2 regions of the Kaistia sp. UC242_56 genome follow, and region 1 is predicted to be linked to the other one. Evidence: predicted binding sites of a transcription regulator. Region 1 holds the regulator's gene; the other holds the start of a gene.
What was found. Region 1 encodes PhoB, which activates phosphate uptake and scavenging genes when phosphate is short. Its sites were predicted from a motif close to TGTCATNNANCTGTCAT; they were not measured.

Region 1 (5,502 bases):
GCGTCGACTTCTGCCTTGCCGATGTTGAGCGGCGGCAGCAATCGCAGGACATTGTCGCCCGCGCCGGCGGCCAGCATCTTCTGCTCGCGCAGCGCCGCCACCACTTCGGGCACCGGCTTCAGCGCGTGGAGGCCGATCAGCAGGCCCTCGCCGCGAATGTCGTCGATGACGCCGGGATGGCTGTCCATCAGCCCGCCAAGGCGCTGGGTCAGATAGCGCGCGGTCTCGCGCACATGCTCGAGGAAGCCATCGCCGAGCACGACGTCGAGCACGGCATTGCCCACCGCCATCGCCAGCGGATTGCCGCCGAAGGTGGTGCCATGCGTGCCGGGAGTCATGCCCTTGGCCGCCTCGTTGGTGGCGAGGCAGGCGCCGAGCGGGAAGCCGCCGCCAATGCCCTTGGCCGCCGTCAGGATGTCGGGCGCGATGCCGGTCCATTCATAGGCGAACAGCTTGCCGGTGCGGCCGATGCCGGTCTGGACCTCGTCCATGATCAGCAGCATGCCCTCGGCGTCGCAAAGCGCCCGGAGCTCGCGCAGGAAGGCGTTCGGGAAGGCGCGCACGCCGCCCTCGCCCTGGATCGGCTCGATCATGATGGCGGCGGTCGCCGGCGTCACCGCGGCCTTGATCGCCGCCATGTCGCCGAACGGCACCTGGTCGAAGCCGTCCGCCTTCGGGCCGAAGCCGTCGAGATATTTCTGCTGCCCGCCGGCGGCGAGCGTCGCCAGGGTCCGGCCGTGGAACGCGCCCTCGATGGTGAGGATGCGGTACCGGTCGGGCTGGCCGTTGACGTAATGATAGCGCCGCGCCGTCTTGATGGCTGCCTCGTTGGCCTCGGCGCCCGAATTGGCGAAGAAGACCCGGTCGGCGAAGGTATTGGCGACCAGCGTGTCGGCAAGCTTCTCCTGGCCCGGGATCCGGAACAGGTTCGAGGTGTGCCAGAGCTTGCCGGCCTGTTCGGTCAGCGCCTGCACCAGGATCGGATTGGCATGGCCGAGCGTGTTCACCGCGATGCCGGCGGAGAAATCGAGATAAGCGTCGCCCTCTCGCGTAAAGACCCAGGCCCCCTCGCCTCGCTCGAACTCGAGCGGCGCACGCGAAAAGGTGTCATAGAGGCTGGACGAGGTCTTTTTAACGCTGGTATCGGGGGCGCTCATATCCCCTCCTTCGGATGAAACCACGGAAATGGGTGCTTAAAAATCAAAGGTGCCGCCCGAGGCCAACGCGCCGGGCAGCACCTTTATGCGTTGCCCTTATATCACGGTCGTGACGATTTGTGTCAATGAAATCGCCGCTCGCGCGCGGTCATGACGGCTAAGCGATTGACGGGACTCATGGATCCGAAATCCGTCGCAAGTTGGGGAAAACAGCCCGATCGGCCGCTACCCATCCCTCCGACTCTTGTCACCGAGTCACGCCATATAGTATCTTAATTTTCGTTAAGACACGAAATATCGAGCAGGTACCTCCCCCTGACCCTTGTATGGCGTCCGCAGTCGTCCGGCATCCCGGCTGAACGACCGCGACAGGATTCCGGGTATCGCTCCGACCGACAAGGACACGCTATGACTTGGACGGACGAACGGGTTGAGTTGCTGAAAAAACTCTGGACCGACGGCTTGAGCGCAAGCCAGATCGCTTCGGAACTCGGCGGCGTAACGCGCAATGCGGTCATCGGCAAGGTACACCGGCTGAGCCTTTCCGGCCGTGCCAAGCCGGCAACGGCGCCGGTCGCTCGCGCCCGCAAGCCCGCGGCTGCCACCAACGGACGCTCGGTCACGACAGGGCGCCCCAATCCCGTCAGGCCACTCGTCGCCGGCAACACGGCCCTGAAGCCGATGAGCCAGATCGCACCCGAGCCGCGGCGCATGCCCAGGGCGGTTGGCTCGGACGACGTCGTCGTTCCGATCAGCCTGCACGCGACGATCCTCACCCTGACCGAGCAGACCTGCAAGTGGCCGATCGGCGATCCCAGCACCGAGGATTTCCACTTCTGCGGCCAGCGCTCGAATTCCGGCATTCCCTATTGCGAATATCATTCGCGGGTTGCCTATCAGCCCGTGCATGATCGTCGCCAGAAGAAGGCTGTCGGCGCCTGATTGCGCCGCGCCGCGGCTGACGGCGTCCTCCCACCGTCGGCCTGCGATGCAAGTCTGGCCGTGCCGCCTCCCCCGGGGCGCACGGCCTTTTTTTGTGCCCTGGCTCGTTGCATGCAAAAAGCCGCGTGGAGGGCCACGCGGCTTTTTGGTTGGGCTGAATTTTTGGAAGACTGCCCCGCCCCTCCCATCCGGGAGAGGCAAGGGAACGCCTCACGCCATCGCGAACTGGTCGTCGAAGGAGTAGCCGGAGCCGCGCACCGTGCGGATCGGGTCCTTGACGCGGCCGCGATTGACCGCCTTGCGCAGCCGACCGATATGCACGTCGACCGTGCGCTCGTCGACATAGACGTCGCGGCCCCAGACGCCGTCGAGCAGCTGCTCGCGGGAAAACACGCGGCCCGGGCTCTTCATCAGATATTCGAGCAGGCGGAACTCGGTCGGGCCGAGATGCAGCTCGCGGCCGGAGCGGCGGACGCGATGCGTCTCGCGGTCGAGCTCGATGTCGCCGGCGCGCAGCAACGAGGCGATTACCTCCGGCTTCGAGCGGCGCAGGATGGCGCGCACGCGGGCCATCAGTTCCGGCACGGAGAACGGCTTGACGACATAGTCGTCGGCGCCGGTGGCAAGGCCCCGGATGCGTTCCTGTTCCTCGCCGCGCGCCGTCAGCATGATCACCGGCAGGGTGCGGGTGGCGTCGCGCGCCCGCAGGCGGCGGCACAGCTCGATGCCGGAAATGCCCGGCAGCATCCAGTCGAGCAGCAGCAGGTCGGGTACGGTTTCGAGCAGGCGCATCTCGGCGTCGTCGCCGCGCGGCACCACCTCGACGGCATAGCCCTCGGCTTCGAGGTTGTAGCGGAGGAGGAGGCTCAGCGCCTCCTCGTCCTCAACGATCATAACGCGTGGCGTCATTCACGGATATCCCAGTAAACCTGACGCAGGCGTCAGTTCTTCTCATACGCGACGGCGGTCGTGCTGGATTCGTCCTGCTTGGGACGATCCTCGGCCAGGACCTGGCCGGTGACGACATAATAGACCGTCTCGGCGATATTGGTCGCATGGTCGCCGATGCGCTCGATGTTCTTGGCGCAGAACAGGAGATGCGTGCAGAAGGTGATGTTGCGCGGATCTTCCATCATGTAGGTCAGCAGCTCGCGGAAGAGCGACGTGTACATGGCGTCGATTTCTTCGTCGCGCTTCCAGACCTGGTAGGCTTGGTCGACGTCGCGGGTCGCGTAGGAATCCAGCACGTCCTTGAGCTGCGCCAGCGACAGCTGCGCCATGTGCTCGACGCCGGTGTTGAAACGCTTGGACTGGATGTGGCCGTCCAGCGCAATGACGCGCTTGGCGATGTTCTTGGCTAGGTCGCCGATGCGCTCGAGATCGCTGGCGATACGCTGCGCGGCGATGACTTCGCGCAGGTCCATCGCCATGGGCTGGCGCCGGGCGATGATCATGATGGCGCGCTCTTCGCATTCGCGCTGCAGCACGTCGAGCTTCTTGTCGTCCGCGATGACGGTGCGGGCGGTCGCGGCATCGACGCGCATCAGCGCGCCGACCGCGACGTCGACGAGACGCTCGGCCATGCCGCCCATCTCGGCGATGCGGCGGGCGACGTCGTTCAGTTCTTCGTCGTACTTGGAAACGATGTGTTCGGACATGTCGTGCTCCTACCCGTGGCCCGGCTTAGCCGAAGCGACCGGTGATGTAGTCCTGCGTGCGCTTGTCGCTCGGGGCGGTGAAGATCTTCGTGGTCTCGTCGAACTCGATCAGCTCGCCGAGATACATGAAGGCCGTGTAGTCCGAGACGCGGGCGGCCTGCTGCATGTTGTGGGTGACGATGGCGATCGTGTAGTCGGTCGTCAGTTCGTCGATCAGTTCCTCGATCTTGGCGGTCGAGATCGGATCGAGCGCCGAGCAGGGCTCGTCGAACAGCACGACTTCCGGCCGCACCGCGATGGTGCGGGCGATGCAGAGGCGCTGCTGCTGGCCGCCGGAGAGGCTGAGACCGCTGGTGTGCAGCTTGTCCTTGACCTCGTTCCAGAGCGCGCCGCGCGTCAGCGCCGCCTCGACCCGGCCGTCCATCTCGGAGCGCGAGATGTTTTCATAGAGGCGGATGCCGAAGGCGATGTTGTCGTAGATCGACATCGGGAATGGCGTCGGCTTCTGGAACACCATGCCGACGCGGGCGCGCAGCATGTTGCGGTCCTGGTCGGGGTCGAGCACGTTCTTGCCGTCGAAGATCACCTCGCCCTCGGCCCGCTGGCGCGGATAGAGGTCGTACATCCGGTTCAGCACGCGCAGCAGGGTCGACTTGCCGCAACCCGACGGGCCGATGAAAGCGGTGACCTTCTTCTCGAACAGCGGCAGGTTGATGGTCTTCAGCGCGAGGTTGTCGCCGTAGAAGAACTTCAGATTGCGGATCGAGATCTTCTCGGCCATGCCGGCCGTGTTCATCGCGGACTGGGTCATTTTTGAGCCTTGGGGCTGAGGAAGGCGCGAGCGACGATGTTGAGCGCCAGCACGGTAAAGGTGATGAGCAGGGCACCGGTCCAGGCCAGCTTCTGCCAATCCGGATAGGGCGACAGGGCGAACTGGAAGATCGTCACCGGCAGCGACGACATCGGCGCGTTCAGGTTGGTGCTCCAGAACTGGTTGTTCAGCGCGGTGAAGAGCAGCGGGGCGGTCTCGCCGCTGACGCGGGCGATCGCCAGCAGCACGCCGGTGACGATGCCCGACATCGCGGCCTTGTAGGCGACGTGGCGGATCATGATCGAGCGCGGCAGGCCGAGCGAGGCGGCAGCCTCGCGAAGCTGGTTCGGCACCAGGTTGAGCATGTCCTCCGTCGTGCGGACGACGACCGGAATGACCAGGATGGCGAGCGCCGCCATGCCGGCGAAGGCCGAGAAGTGCCCCATCCGGACGACGACCACCTCATAGACGAACAGGCCGATGACGATCGAAGGCGCCGCCAGCAGGATGTCGTTGATGAAGCGCACAACCATCGTCAGCTTGTTGTTGCGGCCGTATTCCGACATGTAGGTGCCGGCCAGGATGCCGATCGGCGTGCCGATGATCACGCCGCCGAAGGTCATGACCAGGCTGCCCATTATGGCGTTCAGAAGACCACCGGCCGAGCCCGGCGGCGGCGTCATTTCGGTGAAGACCGCCAGCGAGAGACCGCTGAAGCCCTGATAGAGCAGCGCGCCGAGGATCAGCACCAGCCAGGCCAGGCCGAAGATGGTGGCGCCGACGGAGAGCGTCAGCAGGATCTTGTTGCCGCGACGGCGGCGGCGGTAGATCGCCTGGGCGGCGGGCGTCGAGGCGGCGGAAAGGCCGCCGGAGCCGATTGTGCCGAGATTGCTTGCCATGATCGGGCGCCTCAATTGCCGGCTTTGACGTTCAT
Region 2 (5,502 bases), 2.4 Mb from region 1:
ACCGTCAACATGGGCGAGGCCGTTGGTGTTATCGCGGCCCAGTCCATCGGCGAGCCCGGCACGCAGCTCACCATGCGCACGTTCCACATCGGTGGCACGGCACAGGTGGTCGACTCTTCCTTCATCGAGTTCGAGCTTCGAAGGCACGGTCACGATGCGTAACCGCAACGTGGTCCGCGACTCCGGCGGCAAGCTGGTGGCCCTCGGCCGCAACATGGCGATCGTCATCGTCGACAAGGACGGCATGGAGCGCGCGGTCAACCGCGTCACCTATGGTTCGCGCGTTCACGTCGACGAGGGTGACCAGGTCAAGCGCGGGCAGCGTCTGGCCGAGTGGGATCCCTACACCCGTCCGGTTCTGACGGAAGTCTCGGGTATCGTCGGCTATGAAGACATGGTCGAAGGCATCTCGGTCGTGGAAACGGCCGACGAGGCGACCGGCATCACCAAGCGCGTCGTCATCGACTGGCGTGCCAATCCGCGCGGCGGCGATCTGAAGCCGGCGATCGTGATCAAGGGCAAGGACGGCAAGATCCTCAAGCTGGCCCGTGGCGGTGAAGCCCGGTACATGCTGTCGGTCGAGACCATTCTGTCGGTCGATCCCGGTTCGACGGTTCACGCTGGCGACGTGCTGGCGCGTATTCCGACGGAAGGCGCCAAGACGCGCGACATCACGGGCGGTCTGCCGCGCGTGGCGGAGCTGTTCGAGGCCCGTCGTCCGAAGGATCACGCCATCATCGCAGAGATGGACGGCACGATCCGCTTCGGCCGCGACTACAAGAACAAGCGTCGCGTCATCGTTGAGCCGGTCGAGGGATCGGTCGGTCTGGATGGCGAGTTGCTGGAGCCGATCGAGTACCTGATCCCGAAGGGCAAGCCGTTCCATCTCCAGGAAGGCGACGCCGTGGAGAAGGGCGACTACATCATGGACGGCAACCCTGCGCCGCATGACATCCTGGCGATCAAGGGCGTGGAGGCACTCGCGGCCTACCTCGTCAACGAGATCCAGGACGTCTATCGCCTGCAGGGCGTGCAGATCAACGACAAGCACATCGAGGTGATCGTTCGCCAGATGCTGCAGAAGGTCGAGGTCTATGATGCCGGCGAGACGGAGTTCTTCAACGGCGAGCAGATCGATCGCCTGGAGTTCGACGTGGTGAACGAGAAGGCCAAGTCCGAGGGCAAGAAGCCTGCCCAGGGCAACCCGGTCCTGCTCGGCATCACCAAGGCCAGCCTGCAGACGCGTTCGTTCTTCTCGGCAGCGTCCTTCCAGGAAACGACCCGCGTCCTCACCGAGGCGGCCGTCAACGGCAAGGTCGATCCGCTCGAGGGTCTCAAGGAGAACATCATCGTCGGCCGCCTCATCCCGGCGGGTACCGGTGGAACGATGGGCCGTATCCGCGAGATCGCGACCAAGCGCGACGAGCTGATCCTCGAGGAGCGTCGCCGTTCCTCGGCAGCGTCGCAGCCGGCGGCAGCGCCTGCTGGCCTGCTCGGTGATCTGACCAACGCGGCCGAGTAATCCACTCGGTCCAGGAATGGAAAAGGCCGCCTTCGGGCGGCCTTTTTCGTGGCGCAGAAGCCGCGCTCCCGAAGTTTGTTGTCGCCAGCGGGCCAGACATGCAACTTGCTTTCAGGATAGGCTACAATGAGCGTTGCGGAGCTTGGCTGGGGAATGGCGAAGGCTTCGTGTTTTTCGGGGGTAGGTCAACTTGCGTAGCCTGATGGTTCTGGTCCGGACTGGTGTCACGAGCCTCGTGCTCGTTGGCTTGCTTGCAGGCTGCGGCGGCCGTCCGAAAGACGTGCTGCTTCCCGTGTCGATCACGGCGCCCGTTCCCGGCAGCACCACGGTCGACATGGCCGTCGCGACCACGCGCCAGCGTTCGACCGTCCCTGGCCAGATGTTCACGGGTGAACGCGGCCGGGCCATCGATTTTGCCAACATCGTTGTCTCGATCCCGCCGGACTCGATCCGGAAAAAGGGCGACGTGCAGTGGCCGAAGAAGCTGCCGGGAAATCCCGCCACGGATTTCGTCACGGTCAAGGCCGAGGATATGAACCTCGCTCAAGCGAGGGCATGGTTCAACAAGCGCATCAAGGCAACACCGAAGCGTCAGGCCTTGGTCTTCATCCATGGCTTCAACAACCGTTTTGAAGACGCCGTCTATCGCTTTGCCCAGATCGTGCATGACTCGGATTCGGACGTCGTGCCGATCCTGTTCACGTGGCCCTCGCGCGGCAGCGTCCTTGCCTATGGCTATGACCGGGAGAGCAACAACTATTCGCGCGATGCGCTCGAGCTTCTGCTGAAGGCGCTTGCGGATGATCCCAATGTCGACGAAGTCTCGATCCTGGCCCACTCCATGGGCAATTGGGTGACGCTGGAGGCGCTGCGCCAGATGGCGATCCGCGACAAGCGCATCGCGCCTAAGATCAAGAACGTCATGCTGGCTGCGCCGGACGTCGATATCGACGTCTTCCGCCGCCAGATGGCCGATATCGGCGTCAACGGGCCGAATGTTACCCTGTTCGTCTCGCAGGATGATCGCGCCTTGAAGGTTTCGCGGCGCGTCTGGGGCAATGTCGAACGTCTGGGGCAGATCAACGTCGCCCAGGAGCCATTTGCGTCCGAGCTGCAGCAGGACAAGATCACCGTCATCGACCTGACCAAGTTGCATACGGATGACCGGCTGAACCATGCGAAGTTCGCCGCGAGCCCCGAAGTTGTGCAGTTGATCGGGGCGCGTCTCGCCGAAGGCCAGACCATGACGGATTCGAAGACGGCGTTCGGTGACAAGCTCGTTGCCGTGACAACGGGCGCTGCCGCCAGCGTTGGCACCGCGGCCGGCCTGATCGTGACCGCGCCGGTCGCCATCATCGATCCGGATACCCGCGATACCTACAACTCCCAGATCAAGGCGCTCGGCAACACGCTATCGGATAATGCCGATACGGCTGGCGCGCTGCTGAAGCCCAGCGGCGTGGCCTATTAGGGGCTACGCCGGGTCGCGACTGTTCGGCGGCCTGTCATGAAGGTGACATTGCGGTGTCGCTCGGCTGAGACATGGGCCACCTAGGAGATCTCCGTTATCCCGAACGGAGATTTGTCCATGTCGCCTCGCCAGTTCTTTCTCGCCGGCCTTTCGCTCGTCGCCATGGCGGCGAGCGCCTCCGCTGCCGAGCCCACGCGGTTCGATGCCGTGCTGAGCCAGCACGCCGTGCTGCCGGCCCAGAGCTTCGCCGTGCCGCCTGCCGATGCGCCCGCTACGCTCAATACCTCCGGCCGCTACACCGGTACGGGCGCCGATTTCGGCCGCCGCTTCGATCGTCTCTATTCGATCTTCGACGAGAAGACCGGCCTGGCCCGTCCGTTCGCCGGCCAGCCCGTGCAGGGCTTCTCCGGTATCCGCCCGCTCGGCGACGGTACTTATGTCGTGCTGACCGACAACGGCTTTGGCGCCAAGGCCAATTCCGCCGACGCGATGATCATGTTCCACATCGTCAAGCCGGACTGGAAGACGGGCCGCATCGAGATCGTCAAGACGGTCTTCGTCAAGGACCCGACCCGTGTCGTCCCGTTCCGGGTGGTCAACGAGAATACGGATGCCCGCTACCTCACCGGCGCCGACTTCGATCCCGAGAGCATCCAGAAGGTCGGCGAGCATTTCTGGATCGGCGATGAGTTCGGCCCCTACCTGGTCGAGGTGGATGCGGATGGCACGGTGCTCAGCCTCAAGGAGACCGTCGTTGCCGGCGTGACCTATCGCAGCCCCGACAATTATGCGGTCGTCATGCCGGCCGGTCCCGACAAGCCGATGCCCGAATTCAACGTGCGCCGCTCCAAGGGTTTTGAAGGCATGGCGCTGTCAGCGGATGGCAAGACCCTGCATCCCATGCTGGAAGGCGCGCCCTGGGACGCCAAGGCCGGCAAGTTCGTCGAGAAGGGCGGCAAGTCGGTGCTGCCGATCTTCGATTTCGACATTGCCTCGAAAGCCTTCGCCGATACGGTCCGCTACTATCCGCTTGAGGACTTCGGCAACGCGATCGGCGACTTCAACATGATCGACGCCAACCGCGCGCTCGTGATCGAGCGCGATGGCGGGCAGGGCGATGCCCGCGAGGGCTGGGCGGAGACGCCGGCCAAGTTCAAGCGCATCTACCTGGTCGATCTCTCCAAGACCGATGCCGACGGCGTCGTGCGCAAGATCGGCTTTATCGACCTGATGAACATCAAGGATCCGAACGCCGTCGCTCGCGTCGGCTCGAAGGACGGCGTCTTCACCTTCCCGTTTGAGACCATCGAGAATGTCGACCGGATCGACGAGACCCACATCATCGTCGCCGACGACAACAACTTCCCGTTCTCGGTCGGTCGCGCGCAGGGTAAGGCCGACAACAACGAGTTCATCGTGCTCGAGGTCGGCGACTTCCTGAAGGCCGAATAGCGGGCGGCGGCTACAAGCGTTCATCATGATGAAGGGTCGCCTCCGGGCGGCCCTTTTCCTTTGGCGTCGAACTCTCTAGCAATGACGCTGAGGAGAGCTGCTCCGGAAAGGGGCAGCTACCGATGCGCTCCATGGAGCGCGCCCGGGGAGGGGCCAGGATGAAACTGCTGACATTGATCGCGCTCGGCGCGACGCTCGCTGTTACCGCCGCGTTTGCCGAGGAGAGCTACAAGCCCTCCGTCAAGGTGAAGCGCATCCTGCAGACGACCACGACGACGAGTGGCGATCCGATCCACTACCCGAGCTTTTCCGATCCCGAAGTGCAGAGCCTGATCGTCGAGATTCCGGCGGGCGGCGAGACCGGCTGGCACACCCATCCGGTGCCGGCCTACGCCTACATCCTGGCCGGGACCATCGAGGTCGACAGCGAGGGCGGGGCGAAGCGAATCTTCAAGGCGGGGGATTCGTTTGCGGAAATGGTCGATCACCGCCATAACGGCCGAGTCGTCGGCGACGAAACCGTGCGAATCCTGATGATCGTAACCGGTCAGAAAGGAATGCCGTTCTCCACGCGGACGGCTGCGCCAGAGTGAGTCGAGGCGATTCCCGCCTCGGCCGGGAGCCGCGCGAGTGGCTGGGCAACAATCTTCCGTGATCTCGTTCCGATCATTGCGAATATTGCTGGCCGGTCCGCCGGTTTGGGGAATCCTTGCGTCGCGGGGCGCTTTGAAAAGAACCCCGCGCAGGGGTTGACTGGAACCATCCGAATAAGTAGGTTCCGCAAGCTTTCAGGCAGGCGGTAAGTTCAGTTTTTCCAGCGGCGCCACGTCGCGGAGTTCAGACTTAAACGCTGTCCGAATCGAAACAAGAGTTAAGAACGACACGCACGATCGCGGCAACCGCCGTGATCCTCTGCTTTTCGTAGCGCCTCCGCGGTAAGCGGTCCGGGCGCTCTTTGTTCATGGTCAATCGGCTGTGGCGAAGGTGCGAAGAGCGGAAGACAGAAACAGAACCGTAGGCTAGCTGAAAGGCGAAGCATGCCGACAATTAACCAGCT

Region 2: the regulator PhoB is predicted to act here: its motif matches at 3,026-3,042, upstream of ACHMWQ_RS18320 (esterase-like activity of phytase family protein).

Annotation. Positions count from the first base shown of each region.
Region 1 covers NZ_JBIOAN010000002.1:903,929-909,430, reverse strand. The annotation lists gene ACHMWQ_RS06975 (aspartate aminotransferase family protein) at 1-1,157, opposite strand, end outside; gene ACHMWQ_RS06970 (GcrA family cell cycle regulator) at 1,566-2,099, shown strand; gene phoB (phosphate regulon transcriptional regulator PhoB) at 2,310-3,008, opposite strand; gene phoU (phosphate signaling complex protein PhoU) at 3,041-3,757, opposite strand; gene pstB (phosphate ABC transporter ATP-binding protein PstB) at 3,783-4,568, opposite strand; gene pstA (phosphate ABC transporter permease PstA) at 4,565-5,467, opposite strand; gene pstC (phosphate ABC transporter permease subunit PstC) at 5,479-5,502, opposite strand, start outside.
Region 2 covers NZ_JBIOAN010000002.1:3,310,751-3,316,252, reverse strand. The annotation lists partial or broken gene rpoC (DNA-directed RNA polymerase subunit beta') at 1-1,522, shown strand, start outside; gene ACHMWQ_RS18325 (alpha/beta hydrolase) at 1,725-2,993, shown strand; gene ACHMWQ_RS18320 (esterase-like activity of phytase family protein) at 3,111-4,445, shown strand; gene ACHMWQ_RS18315 (cupin domain-containing protein) at 4,604-5,038, shown strand; gene rpsL (30S ribosomal protein S12) at 5,483-5,502, shown strand, end outside.